4 regions of the Pseudomonas sp. GD03903 genome follow, and region 3 is predicted to be linked to each of the others. Evidence: riboswitches for the same ligand, from Rfam matches in the RefSeq annotation. Region 3 holds a riboswitch; each other region holds the start of a gene.

Region 1 (5,156 bases), on a different contig from region 3:
GGAGAGTTCGCGGGTGTTGGCCGCGTCGTCGTAGCGCTGGCTGACCGCGCGCCAGGTGCCGCCGACGCCGAAGGCGCCGAACTGTCGATCCAGGTCCAGGCTCAGGGTGCGGCGCGCGCGATAGGGCAGGGTGTGCCCGGTATCGCGGTCGCGCGGGTCGATCATGCTCAGGCCGAGGGCGGCCTGCCAGCCCAGCACGTCGCGCGCAACGCTGGCCTCGAAGCCATTGATACGCGCCTTGTTGATGTTCTCCGGCTGATTGCTGGTGCTGTCCCAGGCGATCAGGTCGTCGATCTCGGTGCGGTACAGCGAGGCTTCCAGGTGTGTGCCTTCGATGTCGCCGCGCCATTGCAGCTCATAGGTCTTCGAGGTCTCGGCCTTCAGGTCCGGGTTGCTCGCGCCGGGGTAGTAGAGGTCGCTGAAGGTCGGCGCGCGGAAGCCCTCGCCGTAGCTGGCGATCCAGGTCTGGTTGTCGCCGACCGGCAGGCTGAAGGCGGCGTTCCAGCTGTTCTGGCTGCCGTAGGCCTGGTTGTTGTCGTGGCGGATGCCCAGCTCGGTGCCGAAGTTGTCGCCCTTGAAGCTGTGCTGGGCGAAGAACGCGCGGTTGCTGCGCTGGTCGTCGGCGAAGGCGGTGCTGCCGTCGACCTTGTCCTGGTACCAGTCGGTGCCCAGGGCCAGCTGGTTGGCTTCGTCGAGCTGCAGGCGGTTGATCCAGCTCGCCGAGTGGCGGGTGGTTTCCAGGGTGCCGTTGTTCCAGCTATCGGCCGCGCCCACGGCCTTGTTGCGGTCGAAGCTGCGGCCGAGTTCGAGGCGGCTGTTCCACATTTTCGTGATCTGGCCGTCGAGGTAGGCGCTGTAGCTGCTGACACGGAATTCGTCCTGCGGCGTACCGGGCTCGAAGTTGTAGGCGTCGTCGTATTCGTTCTTGCCGCGCTGGTCGTTGAGGTTCAGGCCGGCCTTCCAGTCCTCGCTGAAGCGATGGTCCAGGTTCAGGTGCACGGCCTTGTTGCGCTGGGAGTCGTGGTCGTTGTCGGCGCCGACGTTGTCGCTGGTGCGGTCCCAGCCCTGGCTCTCGTCGAGGCTGCCACCGAGGTTGTAGCGGGTCTGCTCGTTGCCGCCGGAAAGGCTCAGGCTGCGCTCGAAGGTGCCGTGGCTGCCGGCGGCCAGGCGCACTTCCGGATGCAGCCCGGCTTCGCCGCGGCGGGTGAAGATCTGGATGACCCCACCGATCGCATCGGCGCCATACAGCGCCGAGCGCGGGCCACGGGTGACCTCGACGCGTTCGATGCTGTCGACGCTCAGGTAATCCAGGCGGGCGATGCCGCTGCTGGCCGAGGCGATGCGCTGGCCGTCCACCAGTACCAGGGTCTGCGCGGTGCTGGTGCCGCGTACGGAATAGGACACCACGCCGCCGGAGCTGCCCATCTGCACGCCGGGCACACGGGCGAGCAGGGCGGGGACGCTGCGCACCTGCAGGCGTTCGATGTCGGCGCGGGTGAACACGCTGTTGGCCGAGGTGGCTTCGGCGCGCGGCTGGGCCTGGCGGGCGGAGGTGATCACCTGGTCGGAGAGCGTGTAGATGTCGCCAGCGGCGAAGGCCATGCCGGGCAGCAGGCTGGTGGCCAGGGCGAGTCGGGTCAGTTTCATGGAGCGTCCTCAAAAGCGGTCGGATGACTTTCGAGGAGGGCGTGACAAGGGCGGACGATGCAGCACCGCGCTTGACGGTGCGGCCCTCCGCAACACCTGTCGGGGCGTGTCGAGGGCGGTCTCCGGGCTGCCGGCATCACATCGCCGCCTTCCCGCGTTCATGCAGTGGCGGATGGCGATGTTGCACTCCCGCAGGGAGTGCGCCGGTTACCGTTGCGGGGGCAGCGCAGGTCTTTCACCTGCTTCCCGTTACCTCGAACGAAAACGGGGCGAACCTTACGAGCTAGTTCCGGTGCGGGCAAGTACCAGCAGTCCCCCCATTGCCAGGCGGGCAACCCGGGCAGGCGTCTTCACGCCGCATTGAAAGCTGCGCCACAGCAGGGCCCGCCTCGCTTTCCCGAACTGCGACGAAATCGCTCAGACGGCGTGACGATCAGCGCGAAAGTTGACCGGGCGCAAGGGTGCCGCGGCAGCGCTGCAGATTTGCCGGAAATAGATAGGGCCTGTCGATCCTTGCTCCTTAGCCTTCGGGTCAAGTCAGGAGGGCCAGGCAATGTCCAGAGAGCGAATCATCCAGGAGTTTGTACCGGGGAAGCAGGTCACCCTGGCGCACCTGATCGCCCATCCGCAGGAAGACCTCTCGAGCAAGATCGGCGTCCCCGGCGCCCAGGCCATCGGCATCATGACGCTGACCCCCGGAGAGACCGCGATGATCGCCGGTGACTTCGCCACCAAGGCGGCCGACGTGCAGATCGGTTTCCTCGATCGCTTCAGCGGCGCCCTGGTGCTGCACGGCAGCGTCGGCGCGGTGGAAGAGGCGTTGCAGCGGACCTGCGAGGCGCTGGGCCGGCTGCTCGACTACAGCGTCTGCACGGTCACCCGGAGCTGATGATGAGCACCTTGCGATACGCCCTGGTGGGTGGCGTCGGAGCCGGCAAGACCACCCTGTTCAATGCGCTGCGCGGGCGCGACGAAGCCGCCCGCAAGACCCAGGCGCTGGATTACGACCCCTGTGGCGCGCTGGATACCCCCGGCGAATTTGTCAGCCACCCGCGTCTTTATCGCGCGCTGATCACCAGTACCGATGACGTCGACGTGCTGGTCTACGTGCACCCGGCCGACTCGAACGAATGCCGGTTGCCGCCCGGCCTGCTGGACATCCATGCCGGCAAGCGCGTGCTCGCGGTGATCAGCAAGTGCGACCTGCCCGGTGTCGATCTGCCCGCCGTCGAGAGCCTGCTGCGGCGCCACGGCATCGAAGGCCCCTTTGTCCATACCACGCGCGACGACCCCGCCAGCATTGAGCGCTTGCGCCAACTGCTGAGCGAAGGCCATCGGATCGAGGAAGAGTTGAAATGAAGAAGCTGATTACCGCCGGGACCATCCGCGAGGCCGTCGCTGCCGGCCAGACTGCGCTGCAGGTCGAGTTGCCGCACTGCATCGTCACACCCGAGGCGCGAATGATCGCCGAGGAAGCGGGGCTGGCACTCATCGAGCGGGTGGTCGGCGCGACCGCGCAACCCGCGATGACCGTCGAGAAGCAGGAGGCCCCGGGGATTGCCGGTGAAAACGACCTGGCGCAGATTCGCGCCGCGGTCATGGCGCGGCTGCCGGCCGGTGTGGATGAAGCCCTGGTGGAGCAGCTCGTGCGCAAAGCCGCCCAGGCTGGCCCGGCCCAGGCAAGCGCCGCGCAGGCCGGGTTCGAGGCCCGCACCGGTTCGGGCGGGATCAAGCTGGTCAAGGGCGACTCGGTGCGCTTCGGCCTGCTGGATGGCGTCGAGGGCGGCGGCCAGATCGGTATCACCGACGTGGTCGGCAGCGAAGATGGCAGCAGCATGGGCGCCGGCTTCATGCAGTGGGAGAACGCCTTCTTCCCCTGGACGCTGAACTACGACGAGGTCGACCTGGTGCTGGAAGGCGAGCTGCACATTCGCCAGAACGGCGAGACGCTGATCGGCAGGCCAGGCGATGTGCTGTTCATTCCCAAGGGCAGCCACATCGAGTTCGGTACGCCCAGCCGCGTGCGCTTCCTTTATGTGGCCTGGCCGGCCAACTGGCAGGAACAGTGAGGCAGCCATGAGCACCTTCATCACCGAAACCTGGTTGCGCGAGCGCCACGGCCTGAGCGAGGGCACCGAGCTGCGCCTGCCGGCCGACGCGCGACTGACGCCGGCCGCCCGCACGCTGATCGAAGAGCGGCGGCTTTCGGTGAAGTTCCTCGATGAGCAGGGGCGCCTCTACCGTGAAGTACAAGGCGAGGAGGGCGCCCAGCTGCAACCCGTGCACGGGCTCACCGGCAGCGCCGAGAAACCGCGCGCTTGCTGCCAGCTGTGTGGCCACGCCCCCGAACGCAAGCCGGCGGGAATGACGCACCTGAGCGCCACCGAGCTGGTTGCCAAGAGCGACCCGCGCCTGCGTTTTCGCGCTGAGCTGGATGCGGCGATCGCGCTGGCCGTCTGGCTGCAGGTGGAGTTGCGCGAGCCGAGCGAGCTGGCCCTGTGGCTCGCCGATATCCGCTCGGTGCTGGGGCAACTGATGCGCGCCGACGCCGTCGATGAACCCTTGGCCGGTTTCACGGTGGGCGGGCTGGACGACGCGCTCATCCACCGGATTTCCCACGCGCCGCTGAAATACCTGGGGCATGACCATGTCGTCCCCGAACTGGGCCTCGGCCGTCCGGCGGCCTTGCTCAACCTGCTGCGCGCCAAGGTGCGTGAAGTGGAAATCAGCGCGGCCCAGGTGTTCACCGCACCTGGTTTCCAGGTCCGCCGCGCGGACCTGCTGCATGTGCTGAACCGACTCTCCAGTGCCCTCTATGTGGCGATGCTGATGAGTGCAATGAATCTGCGTGGCAAGCCCTGGCCGAACAGCCAGACGCTGCGCGAGCGTGTCGAAGGAGAGCGGCCGTGAGCCTGATCGATGAGTGTCGCCGGGCTGCCCGGCTGAATCCGCCGCGGGTGGTTTTCCCCGACGCCCTGGACCGCCGGGCCATCGAGGCCGCGCAGTACCTCAAGGCCGAAGGGCTGGCCGAGCCATTGCTGGTCGCGGACCCCTTCGCCCTGCGCAGCTATTGCCTGGAGCGGCGTATCCATCTCGGCCAGGTGCCGGTGCTCGATCCGCGTCACTCGCCGTGGCGCCAGCGTTTCGCCGAAAGCCTGGCGCAGCGGCAGAGCCGCCTGACCCCGGAGCAATCGCTGGAGCAGCTGGGCAATCCGCTGTGGTTCGCCGCGGCGATGCTGGAGGCCGGGCAGGTCGACCTGTGCATTGCCGGCAACCTGAGTTCCACCGCCGACGTCCTGCGTGCCGGGCTGCGCGTGGTGGGCCTGGAGCCGGGCAACCGGACGCTGTCCTCGGTGTTCTTCATGTTGCCCCCGGGCGATGGCCAGGTACTGGGCTTCGCCGACTGTGGCGTGGTGCCGCGGCCAACCGTGGAGCAACTGGCAGACATCGCCATCAGCTCGGCGGCCAGCTTCGAACGCGTGACCGGCGAGCCGGCGCGGGTGGCGATG
Region 2 (5,156 bases), on a different contig from region 3:
GCGGCACCGGGTTGATCGCCGGCTCGCCCACTGGCAGGACCAACCCCGGTTTGGTGACCGTGCCGACGCCAACGCCGGCATGGAAGCGCACGCCGGGCTCGACGCCCAGCGTCACGCGAGCGAAGACCAGCGCACCGTGGGTCACGTCAGGGTCATCACCGGCATCCTTCAGCGTACCGGCCTCAGCCCCCTCGGCGGTGCGCCGGCAGAACTCCAGGCGCAGCGTCGCGTTGCGCTCTTTCGGCAGGACGATCTGCGCGGCATCCAGCGCTTCACCGGTGAGCAACAGGCGCGCGGCGGCGAGGCTGGTCGCGGTAGCGCAACTGCCGGTGGTGTAGCCGCTGCGCAGCGGGCGGGGTTCTTCGGGCGTCTCGTCACGCATAACGAGCAGCATCGTAGGATGGGTGGAGCGAAGCGATACCCATGCAGTCGCGGTACGAAAAACGCTTCATTCCTTCCAGACTTCCAGCAGGGTGATCGGCAACGCCGCGCGCCAGGTATCGAAGCCGCCGAGCGGTTGCGCCTGTGATACCGACAGACGGGTCAGCTCGCCACCCACGCGCTCGCGCCAGCTCACCAGCGCCGCCTCGCTCTGCAGGGTCACGGCATTGGCGACCAGCCGGCCGCCGGGCTTCAGTTGCTCCCAGCAGTGCTCGAAGATGCCGGGCAGCGTGACACCGCCACCAATGAAAATCGCGTCGGGTCGCTCCAGCCCCTGCAGCGCCTCCGGAGCAGCCCCGCAAACCAATTGCAGCGCCGGTACGCCGAGGGCATCGCGATTGAAGCGGATATGCTCCTGGCGCCCTTCGTCGGCTTCGATGGCCAGCGTGCGGCAGCTCGGATGCGCACGCATCCATTCGATGCCGATGGAGCCGCAGCCGGCGCCGACGTCCCAGAGCAGCTCGCCGGGCTTCGGCGCCAGCCGCGCCAGGGTCACGGCGCGCACATCGCGTTTGGTCAGTTGGCCGTCATGGCGGTAAGCGTCGTCAGGCAGGCCGGTGGTCAGTGGCAGACGAACCGCGCCCATGCCGGCGACGCACTGCACAGCCACCAGGTTCAGCGCAGCGGTCTCGCTCTGCGACCAGTCGCTGGCGAGCCCATCGATGCGGCGCTCCGCCTCGCCACCCAGGTGCTCCAGCACGCTGAGGCGACTTGCACCGAAGCCCCGCTCGCGCAGCAGCGCAGCGATGGCCGCCGGGCTGTCGCCATCATTGCTGAGGATCAGCAGCTTCGTACCGTCGTGGATCTGCGCGTTGAGTGCGGCCAACGGCCGCGCCACCAGCGACAGCAGCGTGCAGTCCTGCAACGCCCAGCCCATTCGCGCGGCGGCGAGCGAGGCAGAGGACGGCGCGCTAAGCACGAGCATTTCCGCGGGCGGAATCTGACGGGCAAGGCTCGCGCCAACGCCAAACAGCATTGGATCACCGCTGGCCAGGACGCAGGTCGGCTCGCCGCGCCGGCGCAGCACCGGTTCCAGGCTGAACGGGCTCGGCCAGGCCTGGCGGCGGGCGCCCAGGCAGTGCGGCAGCAGCTCCAGCTGGCGCGGTGCGCCAATCACTTCGCTGGCGGCAAGCAGGGCTCGGCGTGCGGCCTTGCCGAGGCCGGCATAACCGTCCTCGCCGATGCCGACGATGGTCAGCCAGGGCGTCATGAAATGTCCTCAAGGGTGCGACGATCGATCCGACGGGCAGGCTTTTCCTGACATCGGGCAAAGCAGGCATAATACCCGCTTCGTCGGTGCTCGTAGGACGCTTCGCCTTGATGGCGAGGTTTCTCAGAGCCGAAGAGGGAACACGGTTAAGCCGTGGCTGCCCCCGCAACTGTAAGCAGCGAGTCCGCGCAATGCGGCGACACGAGGACGAGGTTCCGTGCCGCCGGCCAGGCCACTGGGCAACCGGGAAGGCCGCGCTGGATGAGGACCTGCCAGCCAGGAGACCTGCCGACGAAACCAGTCGCGCGTGCAGACATCGAGCGGGGTGTATCGGTGTCGTGAAATCCCCCCTGGGGGATTCGCAGGTCACCGCGACCCAGCCCTGGTGACCTCAGTGCAAGACTCCTCAGCCCTGCCCGTCCGCCCGCATGCCTGCCCCGGCCTGCTGCGCATCGTGGCCTCCCGCGATGGCGGCATCTGCCGTATCAAGCTGCCCTGTGGGCAACTCGACGCCCGCGCCGCGCGCGCCATCGCCCAGGCCGCCGAGCGCCATGCCGACGGCGTACTGGAAGCGACCAACCGCGCCAACCTGCAGATTCGCGGTGTGCGGTCTGGCGCCGAAAACGCGCTGAGCCATGAACTGTTGGCCGCCGGCCTCGGCCCGCGTGAACTGGCCTCGGACGATGTGCGCAACCTGCTGGTCAGCCCGGCGCTGGGCCTGGATGCCTCGGCGATTGTCGACCCTGCGCCACTGGCCTGGCAGTTGCTCGACCTGCTGGAGCGCACCCCGCGCTTCCACGGTCTGTCTCCCAAGTTCGGCATTCAGCTGGACGCCGGCGAAGCGCTGGCGATGCTGGAGCACCCCAATGATCTCTGGCTGTCGGCCATGTCCGACGACGCGGCACCGCTGTTCGCCTTCGGCCTCGCCGGTTGCCCGCCGCAGCGCGAGACGGATCGCCCCGCCCTCGCCGCCGTGTCTGTCGAGCAAGTACCACTGCTGGTGGAAAGCCTGCTGCACCTGTTCCTCGATCTCGCCGGCGACGGCCAGACGCGCATGCGCCACCTGCGCGAGATGCTCCGCGACGAAGTGCTGCTGGAACGCCTGCAGCAACGCCTGCCCTTCCCGCTGCACCTCGGGCCGGCCGTGGATGAGTGGCGACGTCCTGTACCGAAGGCTTTCGGCCATCTCGGGATTCAGCCGCAGCGCCAGCCGGACCGCGCCATGGTCGGTGCGGGATTCATCCTCGGACGCCTGGATAGCGCCATGCTGTTCGGCCTGGCCGATCTCGCCGAGCGCTTCAGCGGCGGACAGCTGCGTCTGACGCCCTGGCAAAGTCTGATCCTCCCTGACGTAGCGCAAACCGATGCCGCCGTCGTCCTCGGTGCGCTGGCCAACCTCGGCCTGGTGATCGACGCCGCTCAACCGCTCTCGCGCATCGTCGCGTGCAGCGGCTCCACGGGTTGCGCACGCGGGCTGGCCGACACCAAGGCCGATGCCCTGCGCCTGGCCGCACGCCTGCGTCACACGGCGCCGGCCGGCGTACACCTGTGCGGCTGCCCGCGCTCCTGCGCCGCCGCCCACGTTGCCCCCTACACCCTGCTGGCCGTCGCCGACGGCCGCTATGACCTGTTCCGTCGCACCGATGGCGTAGCCGGATTCGGCCTGCCGCTGGCGCGCAACCTTTCCCTCGATGCCGCGGGCGACCTGCTCGCCGCACCCGGAGTTTCCACCGATGCTTGATTACATCCGCGACGGCCAGGCGATCTACCGCCAATCCTTCGCCACCATCCGCGCCGAGGCCGATCTCACTGGCATCCCCACCGACCTGGAAAAACTCGCCGTGCGGGTGATCCACGCCTGCGGCATGGTCGACGTCGTGCAGGACCTGCGATTCTCCGCTGGCGCCGGAGCCATCGGCCGCGCGGCGCTGGCCGCTGGCGCGCCGATTCTCTGCGACGCGCGGATGGTCGCCGAGGGCATCACCCGCGCCCGCCTGCCGGCACACAACGAGGTGATCTGTACCCTCAACGATCCGGACGTCCCGGAACTCGCCCGCGAGCTGGGCAACACCCGCTCGGCGGTGGCGCTGGAGCACTGGCGTGAGCACCTCGAAGGCAGCGTGGTGGTGATCGGCAATGCGCCGACCGCACTCTTCTACCTGCTGGAAATGCTCGACGCCGGCGCACCGAAACCGGCGCTGATCCTCGGCTTCCCGGTGGGATTCGTCGGTGCCATGGAGTCCAAGGACGCCCTCGCCGCCGACAGCCGTGGCGTGCCCTACGTGATCGTGCGTGGTCGTCGTGGCGGCAGCGCGATGGCGGCCGCAGCGGTGAACGCCCTGGCCACGGAGGTGGAGTGATGACCGGCCGCCTCATCGGCCTGGGCGTCGGCCCGGGTGATCCGGAACTGCTGACCCTCAAGGCCCTGCGCCTGCTGCGTGCATCGCCGGTGATCGCGTACTTCGTGGCCAAGGCCAAGCACCACGCCGGCCAGGGCGGCAACGCCTTCGCCATCATCGAGCAACACCTGCTCGATGAGCAGCAACGCCTGCCGCTGGTCTACCCGGTGACCACCGAAAAGCTGGAGCCGCCGCTGACCTATGAAGGGGTGATCAGCGACTTCTACGACACCGCAGCCGCTCAGGTGGCCGAGCATCTGGATGCCGGCCGCGACGTGGCGGTGATCTGCGAGGGCGACCCGTTCTTCTACGGCTCCTACATGTACCTGCACGACCGCCTTGCGGATCGCTATGACACCGAAGTCGTGCCCGGCGTCTGCTCGATGCTCGGCAGCGCGGCGGTGCTCGGCGTGCCGCTGGTGTACCGCAACCAGAGCCTGTCGGTACTTTCCGGCGTGCTGCCGGAGGACGAACTCAAGCACCGCCTGGCCGACGCCGATGCGGCCGTGGTGATGAAGCTCGGCCGCAACTTCGACAAGGTCCGCCGTGTACTGCGCGAGCTGGGCCGTGACAGCGGCGCCCACTACGTCGAGCGCGCGACCATGCGCGAGCAGCGCATCGTTGCGCTGGATGACGTTGACCCGATGGCCTCGCCCTACTTCTCGATGATCGTCATCCCCGGCCAGCGGTGGAACGGTTGATGCGCGCCGCTATCGTCATTCTCGGCCAGGGCGCGTTGGCCACGGCCCGGCGCCTGCAGGGCGTTTATCCACAGGCGCGGGTGATGGGTCTGAAAGACCGCGTCGAAGGTGCCGATGAGTCCTACGCGAACTTCGGCGATACCCTGCGCCAGCTTTACCGCGACGACACCCCGATCATCGCCCTGTGCGCTGCCGGCATCGTCATCCGCACGCTCGCCCCGCTGCTCGCCGAAAAGGTTGCGGAGCCACCGGTACTGGCGGTCGCCGAAGATGGCAGCGCCGTGGTGCCGCTGATCGGCGGGCTCGGCGGGGTGAACCGCATGGCCCGCGAGATCGCCGCCACGCTGGAAGTAGCGCCAGCGATCACCACCAGCGGCGAGCTGCGTTTCGGCGCCTGCCTGCTCG
Region 3 (5,156 bases):
TCCAGCAGGTAGCTGGCGACCCCGTGGCCGGCCAGCTCCTCGCGGGACAGATTGCCCAGGCGGAAGGCCGAGGCGAAGCCGGCCACCACCAGGTCCGGCTGCTGCGCGTAGACCGCCTCTGCCGACGGGTACTGGCGCGCCAGCAGCGGCACGCCGCGATAGCGGCCGCCACTCAGGTTGAGGTCGTCATCGATGTAGGCCACGCCGATCAATCGCGACCCGGCCCCCAGCGCCAGCAGCAGGTCGGCGGCGTGCTGGTTGAGGGCGAGGATGCGCTGCGGCGGGTGGTCGATGTGCCAGTCCTGTCCACAATTGCGGTAGTCCTGGGCAGTGGCCGTCGCCATGCCCAGCATCGCCGCCAGCCCGAACGCCAATGCCAATGTGTAGGAGCGAGCTTGCTCGCGAACCCTCCCGGGCGCCCAAGGCATCAAGCGGTTCGCGAGCAAGCTCGCTCCTACGAAAAGCAGTCGGCGCATCATGGCTCTCCATCCACGCGCAACTCGGCCACCGGCACGCCATCAAGCAGATGCTCCTGCACCACCCGACAAACCTGCTCATCACTGCGCAGGCCGTACCAGACGCGCTCGGGGTAGACCGTCAGCACCGGCCCGCGATTGCAGGGGAACTGGCAACCGGTGCGGGTCAGCAACGCGCCCTTGGCGTTCTCGTAGAGGTCATGGCGAATCAGCTCGCGACGCAGGGTCTTCCACAACGGCAACGCGCCCCGGCGCACGCAGCGTGGCCCTGCGCAGAGGAACAGGTGATGACGATGTGGCGGCGGTGCGCACCAGTCCGGCTGCGACGGCACCGCACCGACACCCCGGCATTCCAGCTGCTGCGCCGGATCATCGATTGCCGCCAGCACCGCGCCGACGTCGAGCCCGCCCCGGCCGAGCGCCGATGCCGTGATGCTCGGTACCGGCGCCTGCGGAAACTCATCCGCCAGTACTGCCAGTTCGGCGCGCAGCCAGTCGAGGTAGGCGCCGTCGGTGGCGGGTTCCAGGTCGACCAGCAACAAGGCCGCGCCATCGGCAAGCTGCGCGCGCGCTCGCGCCCAGAGCCCATCGAAACCCTCGCTGGTGTCGATACTCTCGACACCCGCCAGACGCGCCGACACCTCGCGCTGCAGGCGCTCGCCCTGGGCCCCGGCCAGTGGGCCGACCAGCAGGATGGCCTTCATCAGAAGCTGAAGGTGTAGCGCAGCTCGGCGCTGCGCGGCCGGCCGAGGTTGTCTACCTGGCGGATGCCGTTGCTGGTGCGGCCGGTGGCGTAGTCGCGATCGAGCAGGTTCTCCAGCAGCAGGCTCAGGCGATGCGCGCGAGCCGCGTCAAGGTAGCGATAGGCATCGCCGTCGAGCACGGTGTAATGGCCGTAGTCGTCGTCCTGGGCGCTGACGATGGAGCCCACATATCGCATGGCGAGGCCGGCGCCCCAGAGGTTGTCGTCATAGCCCAGACGCACACGGGCGAAGAAGTGCGGGATGTTGTTCACCGTCACGCCCTCGCGGCTGTCCACCAGATTGCGCGTGGCGTCGGCGGAGAGCTGCCAATGGCGGTCGAACTGCCACTGGCCGTTGGCTTCCACGCCGCGCACCTCGATCTCGCCGTTGCCGTTCACCCATTGATCGCCCGCGAGGGTGATGAGGTCGGTGATCTCGCGGCGGAACAGCGTGACGCTGCCGCTCCACGGCTGCTCGAACAGCTCGCCGGTGTAATCCAGGCCCAGCTCGGCATTGCGGCTGCGCTCAGGCTTGAGGTCGCGGTTGCCGACTTCGTCGCCCGGCTCGTTGACGAACAGTTGCTCGGCGGTGGGCAACTTGAAGGCGGTGCCGAACTGGCCGCGCAGCTTGAGCTGCTGCGTGAGGTCATACAGCGAGGTGAGCAACCACACCGTGGCGCCCTCGCCGCCGGAGATTTCCTCGCGGCGCACGCCCAGGCTCGGGTGCCAGTCGGGCAGCGCGTCGATGCGCGGGCGCAGCTGGGCGTACAGCGCATGGGACTCGGCCTTGTCGTTGTCGATGATCAGCACATCGTCCTGGCCCTTGTACCACTGGTTGTCGCTGCCGAAGACCAGCTCGTGACCGCCGCCGAACCTGGCCTTTCCTTCCAGTTGCGCGCCCCAGTCGGTGAAGCCCCAGTAGTCATTGTGATTGAGCACCTGGGTGCCGCCGCCCTGCAGGTTGTAGACGCGGTCGTAGCGGGTGTCCCAGTCGTTGAGGTGGGTCTTGGCGAACCAGCTGAAGTCGTCGCTGACGCTCTGCTGGAAGGTCGCCGTGGCGATCTGCTGCACGCGGTTGTTGCTGGTGTGGTGGTTCGATGTCGGCCGGGCGAAGTCCAGCTCGGCGTCGGCGTACTGGTAGAACAGCTCCAGCCGCGAGGCATCGCCGATGGCCTGGATGGCCTTGGCGCCGAACACATTGACGTCATAGGAGCGGCGCTTGTCGCTGACCGTGCTGGTCATGTCGCGGTCGCGGTATGGCTGGTAGCCGTCGGAGCGGTTGTGACTGACGTAGGCCATCAGGCCGAGGTCGCCCAGGCCGTTGTGCACAACCTTCTCCGCGCGGGCATCGCCGCTTCGGCCCTTGAAGGTATCCAGGCCAAGGTTGACCTCGCCGGACGCCTCGCGAGAACGCGCGCTGCGGGTGACGATATTGATCACCCCGGACACCGCCTGGGTGCCGAACAGCAGGCCCTGGCCGCCCTTGAGCACCTCGATGCGCTCCACTGCGGTGGTCGGCAGGGTGTCGATGTAAATGCCGCCGTAGAGGCGGTTGTTCAGGCGCACGCCGTCCAGCAGGATCAGCGTGTCGTCGTTGCGCCCGCCCAGCAGCGAGTAGGTGCCGTAGTCGAACGGGCCGTTCTTCGGCGCGACGAACAGGCCGGGCACGTACATCTGCAGCACGCGGGTGATGTCGGCGCTGGGGCCGGCGCGCTCGATCTGCTGGCGATCGATGACTTCCAGCTTGCTGCCGTAGCGGGCCATGTCGGCCACCGTGGTGGACTCCACGGAAGGCGCGCTGACGATTTCGTCCGCGAGATCAAGCGGAGCCGCCACAAGCTGCGAGCTCAGGGCACAGAGGGAGAGAACGGGAGACCAGCGCATCGCGCGCCGGGAGTTGGAAGCAGGAGAATGCAAGGTGATCGCCTCGAAATCGGGATTTCGCAGGCGGCGCAGCGACACCCGGAACGAGCGCGCCCCGGGAACCGGCTCACGCCCGCCCACCGCGGGTTTGCCAAACAGGTTCCAGGCCGGTCTCCGGGCTCGCGAGGGTCCTGGGGCATCCGCCTTCCCATGCTTGCGCACAGTGGCCTAGTGGATGCTCCGCTCGCTTACCGTTGCGGGGGCAGCGCCGGACTGATCGCACGAGGGCGACGCACCGGCTTCCCGTTTCACCTCACGCACGGCGGCGTGAGGCACCTGGAACGGGGCGCATATCAACATTTGCGGTGGGAAAGCGTCAAGCTCGGGGCTTGGGCAGGATGTTGCGGACGTAGCCTTCAGTGCCACGGATCGTAGGTGCCGAAGCTCCAGATGTGCCCTTCCGGGTCGCGGCAGGTGAAGCCCTGGCCGCCGTAGTCTTCGTCCTTGATGTCGATGACGATCTGCGCAGCGCCTGCCACCGCTGCGCGGTACAGCGCTTCGGCATCCTTCACCACCACGTAGATGCTCTGGGTGCAGCCGCCGATCTCGTCGGGCTGGCGCATCAGCCGGCCGTACTCGTTGTCGTGCAGCGAGCCGAGCATTACCAGGCCGCTGCCATCGGCCAGCGCCAGCTGCGCGTGGGCGATACCGCCGTGGTCATCGGCGACCACCAGTTGCCGCTGGAAGCCGAAGGTCGTACACAACCAGTCGATGGCCTGGGGCGCATCACGGTAGCGCAGGCAGGGAATGACGCTGGGGCGGGCGATGGGAGCGGGCGTGGACATGGCGGTCTCCGGCGAGGAACGGGCGCAATGTTCTGAGCATAGTCGCGCGCTTTTCGCTCCTCAGCGCTGCGCGGCGACCAGCAGCAACATCGGCCGCTCGCGCTCTTCGGCCAGTGCCGGATTGGCCTGCACCTGTCCGGCGCTCGGGCCCCAGTCCTCGACGTGACGCAACGTCAGCCCCGCGCCGATAACCGCATTCAGGATGCTGCCGAGGGTGCGATGGTGCTTGAGCACGCCCTTGGCCAGCCAGTCGGTGCGGCGTTCGCCTTCATCCTGGTAATGGTCCACCGGCCAGCAGCGGCGTCCATCGCCGTCGACGACCCAGCCGGGCTTGACCGAGGCCATGTAGATCGGGTGTTCGATGGAGAACACCAGGCTGCCGCCGGGGCGCAGCGCGTCGTGCACGTTGCGCATGAAATGCGCCAGGTCTGCGAGGTAATGCAGGGTCAGCGAGCTGTAGGCAAGGTCGAAGGCCGCGGTGGGCAATTCGAGCTGGTCGAGGTCGGCATGGAAGTAGCTCACCTGTGCGGCGTCGGTGTTCGCCCGTGCGTGGTCGAGCATCTTCTGCGACACGTCCAGCCCGCTCACCGTGCGCGCGCCCTGCTCCGCGGCGTAACGGCTGAACCAGCCGTAGCCGCAACCGAGATCGACCACGTCGAGGCCCTCCAGCGGCGGCAGCAGCGAACGCAGCGCGGCCCACTCCGGCGCGCCATCCAGGCCGTGCATCGAACGCGGCAGCTGGGCGTAGCCAGCGAAGAATTCGGGATTGTCGTAGATGTTCTGCGCCATGGAACGGCACTCCTTTCTGACGGACCAAGGACCGATTGTCTGCGTCAAGGGCGAGGGCGGCAACCCGATGAGGTCAATGCCGGGGCGATCGAAGCGCAATTTCCTGCAAGACCGCCCGCCGGGGCCGCCGTAGTTTCGGGAGAAAGATCCCCAGGAGAAAACACCGTGACCCAACGCCAATCGATCAACCTGCAGGACAAGCTCGGCCGCATTACCGAAACCTGGCAACCGCGGGTGATCGCCGAGATGAACGACTACCAGTTCAAGGTGGTGAAACTGCACGGCGACTTCGTCTGGCACAGCCACGCCGACACCGACGAGACCTTCATCGTGCTCGACGGCGAACTGCGCATCGACTTTCGCGACGGTCCGCTGACGCTGCGGGCTGGCGAGCTGTATGTGGTACCACGCGGCGTTGAGCACAAGCCGTACGCCGAGCAG
Region 4 (5,156 bases), on a different contig from region 3:
CTGCGAGATGTCCGGCAGGGTCAGCTCGCAGCCGAGTATCGCCGCACAGGCAGAAGTGGCCGTGACGCCGGGAACGATCTCGTAGGGAATACCCAGCTCACGCAGGTGGCGAATCTGCTCGCCGATGGCGCCGTACAGCGAGGGATCACCGGAGTGCACCCGTGCCACGTCCTTGCCCTCGGCATGGGCCTGCGCCAGCAGCGCGACGATCTCGTCCAGGTTCAGTTCGGCGGTATTCACCACGCGTTCGGCACTGTGCCCTTCCAGCACCGCTGGCGGCACCAGCGAGCCGGCGTAGAGGATCACCGGGCAGGTGCGGATCAACCGCTGGCCCTTGACCGTAATGAGCTCGGGGTCGCCGGGGCCGGCGCCGATGAAGAAGACCGTCATGGCTGCTCCTGTGCGGATTCGACGGGGATGAAGGCCAACGCGCAGGTGGCTTGATCGCTGCGCCGTTTGCCCACCAGCAGTCGCGCCGGCGCACCGGCCTGGGCTTCGGCCTGCAGCAGCGCTGCGGCTTCGGCAACGCTGGCAGCGCCAGTGCTCGTACGGACCGTTTCGGAAGGTTGCTCGAGGCGCGGCTCGCAAGTGGCCAGCTGCTGCGGCGTGAACAGCGCCAGCGGCAGATCGAGGGCGGCGGCCAGTGCCTTCAGCCCCTCTTCGTCCGCCTTCAACGTGGCACTGGCCAGCGCGGTAAGGTCCGACTCATCGAGCCCGGCTTCCACCAGCGTATCGCGCAGCAGCTCGCGCAGTTCATCGAGCGAGCAGCCGCGACGGCAACCCAGGCCGGCAACCAGCGTCATTGTCTATCTCCACAAAACAAAACCCCGCAGACGGTCAGACCGGCTGCGGGGAGGTCGAGCATAACGCGCGGATCAGGCCGACGGCGCGAAGCGACGGAACAGCCAGGCAGCCACCAGGCCCAGGGCCGCCCAGAACACCGCGTTGGTGATCAGCGAGGCGACGATGAACTCGTGGGCGATGCTTTCCGGCGCGAGGCTGGAATGCACTTCCGGCTGCGGTGCGCCGATTACATGCGGCACCACCAGCAGGGTGATACCGATGCCACGCAGCGCCCAGTTGCGGCCGAACACCAGCAGCGCAAGGCCGCCAGCGGTGGCAGCGGCGGTGCCGATCCACCAGGTCTGCCGTAGGGTCAGGTCGGCGGCGGCGGTGCCGGGCACCTCCGGCGGCAGGCCGAGGGACGGTGCCAGGGTGAACACGGCGAAACCGGCCAGGCCCCAGAGCAGGCCTTCGGAGGTCTTGCCTGGCGCACGCAGGGTGAACAGGCCAGCCAGCATCAGGGCGAAGCCCACCGCGACCACCAGGTTGCCCCCAGTGGTGGAGAGGATGCGCTGCCAGCCGTCTTCCGGCTCCCAGGCTTCCGCGTCGTGCTCGTGGGCGGCCACTGCGCCAGCGGCGTGGTCGTGGGCGTGCTCGTGGTGTTCCTCGACCAGCGCGGCGGCCGGCTCGGCCTTCTCGTAGGTTTCCGCCTTGAGGATCAGCGGGGACACCCACAGCAGCTGAACCACAGTCAGCACCAGCGCCGCGATCAGACCGGCGAAACCGGCGGTCTGGGCGATACGTTTGATCATTTTTTCCTTTCCTTTCCGAACTCTCGAATCGAGCGAGCTAGCGCCAGGCAAGGCGGAGGATCGGCGGGGACGCGGAGCTGACTGAAGTCAATGAGCAGTCCACGGCGATACTCCAACGCAGCCTGGCCGACGCGCAGCCGATTGGGCTCAGAACAGCATTAGTGGCAGGGGAAACCGGCGCTGTGGCGGGTATCGTGCGCGGCGTTGTGCACCGCATCGATGTGCGAGAAGCCGGCGAAATACACCAGCAGCGCACCGAGCAGGCTGGCGCCAACGGCCAGGCTGATGCGCTTGGAAAGGGGGATGGAAGTGCTCGACGCGTGCGTCAGGGTGCTGCTGGACATGAACGTTCCCTCTGGAAATCAAAGTAAGAGAACGCAGAGGTTGAACGCATTCGAACGCGCCGGAACGGTCGCGCCACGGCCTGCGCCCGCCCACCGCGGGTTTGCCAAAAACGAAGAATTCCAGGCCGGTCTCCGGGCTTGCGATGTCGGCCAGTGGCCAAGCGGGTCAACCTTCCCATGCCGGAGCACAGTGGCTACTGATGACCCTACGATCGCTTACCGTTGCGGGGGCAGCGCCGGACTGGTCCTTGCGGACGCACCGGCTTCCCGTTTCACCTCGCGCGCGTGGCGCGAGACACCTGAAACCGCGCTAGCTGACCACGAAGCCCTGCAAGCGTCAACCGATCCCCGGCGATTGACCGCCCCGCCGTCGCTGCGTAGCCTTCCCTGCTTCGAGGTTCTCCGGCGCTGGCCGGAGCTAAGAGGGAACGTGGAAATCTTCGGATGTGCCACGGCTGCCCCCGCAACTGTGAACAGCCTGTTCTTTCACAAGCCACTGCCGGCCACGGCGGGAAGGCGAAAGAACTCAAGAGGGCTGTGAGCCAGGAGACCTGCCTCGACCAGTATCACGACAACCGGGCGGGGTGATCCGGTGGCGACCTTCGTTGCGCGGCGAACCCGCGCGCGCGCCCTTCATCCGCCCTCCAACTCTCTGCTTGCGAGGCGCGCATGAAGACCCTGGCCAAACTCCCCGTCACCATCGTCACCGGCTTCCTCGGCGCCGGGAAGACCACCCTGCTCCGCCACATGCTGGATAACGCCGAAGGCCGCCGCATCGCGGTGATCGTCAACGAATTCGGCGAGCTGGGCATCGACGGCGAAATCCTCAAGCAGTGCTCCATCGGTTGCAGCGAAGAAGAGGCGGTCGGCCGCGTCTTCGAACTGGCCAACGGCTGCCTGTGCTGCACCGTGCAGGAAGAATTCTTCCCGGTGATGCGCGAACTGGTGGCACGCCGTGGCGACCTCGACCAGATTCTCATCGAAACCTCCGGCCTGGCCCTGCCCAAGCCGCTGGTGCAGGCCTTCCAGTGGCCGGAAATCCGCAATGCCTGCACCGTTGACGCGGTGATCACCGTGGTCGACAGCCCGGCCGTGGCCGCCGGCACCTTCGCCGCCCATCCCGAACAGGTGGACGAGCAGCGCAAGCAGGACCCGAACCTGGACCACGAATCGCCGCTGCACGAACTCTTCGAAGACCAGCTCGCCAGCGCCGACCTGGTGGTGCTGAACAAGGCCGACCTGCTGGACGCCGACGCGCTCGCCCGCGTGCGCGCCGAAGTCGCCGAGGAACTGCCGCCGGCGGTGAAGATCGTCGAAGCCAATTCCGGCCAGCTGCCGCTCTCCGTGCTGCTGGGGCTGAACGCCGAGGCCGAGCTGCACATCGACAGCCGCCCCACACACCACGACCATGAAGGCCATGAAGATCACGACCACGACGAGTTCGACTCCTTCCACGTCGACCTCCCGGAAGTGGAAGAGCGCGCCCTGCTCGACGCACTGAACGCACTGGTCGAGCGCCACGCCGTGCTGCGCATCAAGGGCTTCGTCGCCATCCCCGGCAAGCCCATGCGCCTGCTGGTGCAGGGCGTCGGCAAGCGCTTCGACAAGCACTTCGACCGCGCCTGGCGCAGCGACGAAACCCGCAGCACCCGCCTGGTGGTGATCGGCCAGGAACTGGACCAGGCCGCCATCGCCAACGAACTGCGTACCGCCCTGGCATAACACTGCCTTTGTAGGAGCGAGCTTGCTCGCGAACCAACCTCCGCAGCGGGGCATGGTTCGCGAGCAAGCTCGCTCCTACAACAGAGCCCTTTACCGAGCGAGTTCCATGCACCTGCTGCGCACCCAACCCGGCGGCTTCGTTCCCGACGACGGCATCGCCGACCTGGCCCAGACGCCTGCTGAGCTGGTGATCCTCTGCAGCGGCGATTCGCACCTGGCGCTGCTCGCCGAGGCCGCTCGCGAGCTGCCGGCGGACTACCCGAGCCTGCGCCTGGCCAACCCCATGCAGCTGCAGAACCACGCCTCGGTGGACCTCTACGTCGACGAAGTGCTGCAGCACGCCAAGGTCATCCTGATCTCCGTGCACGGCGGCGTCGGCTACTGGCGCTACGGCATGGAGCAACTCGCGGCACTGGCCGAACGCGGCATCACGCTGATCGCCGTACCCGGCGACGACAAGCCCGACCCCGAACTGGCCGCGCTGTGCAATGTGCCCACGCAGGACGCCGAGCGCCTCTGGCAGTACCTGCGCCAGGGCGGCATGGACAACGCCCGGCAATTTTTCGCCTGCCTCGCCACACGCCACCTGCAACGCGACTATCCGTGGAGCGAGCCGCAGACGCTGCCCCGCGTCGCGCTCTATCACCCGCAGACCGGCAGCTGCGACCTCGCCCGCTGGCAGGCCAACTGGCACCCGGAGTGCCCAGTGGCCGCGTTGCTGTTCTATCGCACGCACCTGCAGGCGGCGAACACCGGCTTCATCGATACCTTCTGCGAGCGCCTGCAGGCCCAGGGCATCAATCCGCTCCCCATCGCCGTGGCCAGCCTCAAGGAATCCGCTTGCCTGGAGACGGTGGAAAACCTGCTCGATAGCGCCGATGCCGAGCTGATCATCAACACCACCGGCTTCGCCCAGTCGAACCCGGAATCGCCGCAGGAGCGTCCCTTCCGCCGCGACGTGCCGGTGCTGCAAGCCATCTGCTCGCTGGACAACCACGACCTCTGGCGCGCCAACCCGCAGGGCCTCGGCCCGCGCGACCTGGCCATGCACATCGCGCTGCCGGAGCTGGATGGCCGCCTGATCACCCGGCCGATCAGCTTCAAGGGCCTGGCCTGGCGCAGCGAGCGCAGCCAGAGCGACGTGGTCTGCTACCTGGCGCACCGGCCGGGCATGGATTTCGTCGCCGAACTGGCGCGGCGCTGGATGCTGCTGGCACGCAAGGCCAACGCCGACAAGCGCGTGGCGCTGATCCTGGCGAACTACCCGACCCGCGACGGGCGCATCGGCAATGGCGTCGGCCTCGACACGCCGGCCGCCGCATTGAACATCCTGCGTGCGCTGGAGGCCCAGGGTTATCCGGTCGCCGGCCTGCCCGATTCCGGCACCGCGCTGATCCAGCAACTGCTCGGCGGCGTCAGCAACGACCTCGACAGCCTCGACCTGCGCCCCTGCGCACAGAGCCTGGCGCTGGACGACTACCTCGCCTGCTTCGCG

Evidence for each region. Region 3 has a riboswitch for cobalamin ahead of N5C91_RS02855 (TonB-dependent receptor). Riboswitches for the same ligand answer to the same signal wherever they lie in the genome.
Region 1: another riboswitch for cobalamin. It lies ahead of N5C91_RS11780 (TonB-dependent receptor); the one in region 3 lies ahead of N5C91_RS02855 (TonB-dependent receptor).
Region 2: another riboswitch for cobalamin. It lies ahead of cobG (precorrin-3B synthase); the one in region 3 lies ahead of N5C91_RS02855 (TonB-dependent receptor).
Region 4: another riboswitch for cobalamin. It lies ahead of N5C91_RS12415 (CbtB-domain containing protein); the one in region 3 lies ahead of N5C91_RS02855 (TonB-dependent receptor).

Annotation. Positions count from the first base shown of each region.
Region 1 covers NZ_JAOCBT010000006.1:182,560-187,715, reverse strand. Annotated here, with positions in the region: gene N5C91_RS11780 (TonB-dependent receptor) at 1-1,647, opposite strand, end outside; cobalamin riboswitch at 1,743-1,941, opposite strand; gene eutS (ethanolamine utilization microcompartment protein EutS) at 2,201-2,536, shown strand; gene N5C91_RS11770 (EutP/PduV family microcompartment system protein) at 2,539-3,006, shown strand; gene eutQ (ethanolamine utilization acetate kinase EutQ) at 3,003-3,716, shown strand; gene eutT (ethanolamine utilization cob(I)yrinic acid a,c-diamide adenosyltransferase EutT) at 3,724-4,557, shown strand; gene N5C91_RS11755 (phosphate acetyltransferase) at 4,554-5,156, shown strand, end outside.
Region 2 covers NZ_JAOCBT010000006.1:324,065-329,220, forward strand. Annotated here, with positions in the region: gene N5C91_RS12460 (cobalt-precorrin-5B (C(1))-methyltransferase) at 1-382, opposite strand, end outside; gene cbiE (precorrin-6y C5,15-methyltransferase (decarboxylating) subunit CbiE) at 449-1,651, opposite strand; cobalamin riboswitch at 1,719-1,959, shown strand; gene cobG (precorrin-3B synthase) at 2,046-3,392, shown strand; gene N5C91_RS12475 (precorrin-8X methylmutase) at 3,385-4,011, shown strand; gene N5C91_RS12480 (precorrin-2 C(20)-methyltransferase) at 4,011-4,751, shown strand; gene cobJ (precorrin-3B C(17)-methyltransferase) at 4,751-5,156, shown strand, end outside.
Region 3 covers NZ_JAOCBT010000002.1:70,447-75,602, reverse strand. Annotated here, with positions in the region: gene N5C91_RS02865 (ABC transporter substrate-binding protein) at 1-344, opposite strand, end outside; gene N5C91_RS02860 ((2Fe-2S) ferredoxin domain-containing protein) at 476-1,180, opposite strand; gene N5C91_RS02855 (TonB-dependent receptor) at 1,180-3,102, opposite strand; cobalamin riboswitch at 3,229-3,436, opposite strand; gene N5C91_RS02850 (VOC family protein) at 3,498-3,926, opposite strand; gene N5C91_RS02845 (class I SAM-dependent methyltransferase) at 3,987-4,715, opposite strand; gene N5C91_RS02840 (cupin domain-containing protein) at 4,881-5,156, shown strand, end outside.
Region 4 covers NZ_JAOCBT010000006.1:310,578-315,733, forward strand. Annotated here, with positions in the region: gene cobM (precorrin-4 C(11)-methyltransferase) at 1-390, opposite strand, end outside; gene N5C91_RS12405 (cobalamin biosynthesis protein) at 387-803, opposite strand; gene N5C91_RS12410 (CbtA family protein) at 876-1,595, opposite strand; gene N5C91_RS12415 (CbtB-domain containing protein) at 1,754-1,939, opposite strand; cobalamin riboswitch at 2,045-2,257, opposite strand; cobalamin riboswitch at 2,318-2,513, shown strand; gene cobW (cobalamin biosynthesis protein CobW) at 2,609-3,661, shown strand; gene cobN (cobaltochelatase subunit CobN) at 3,768-5,156, shown strand, end outside.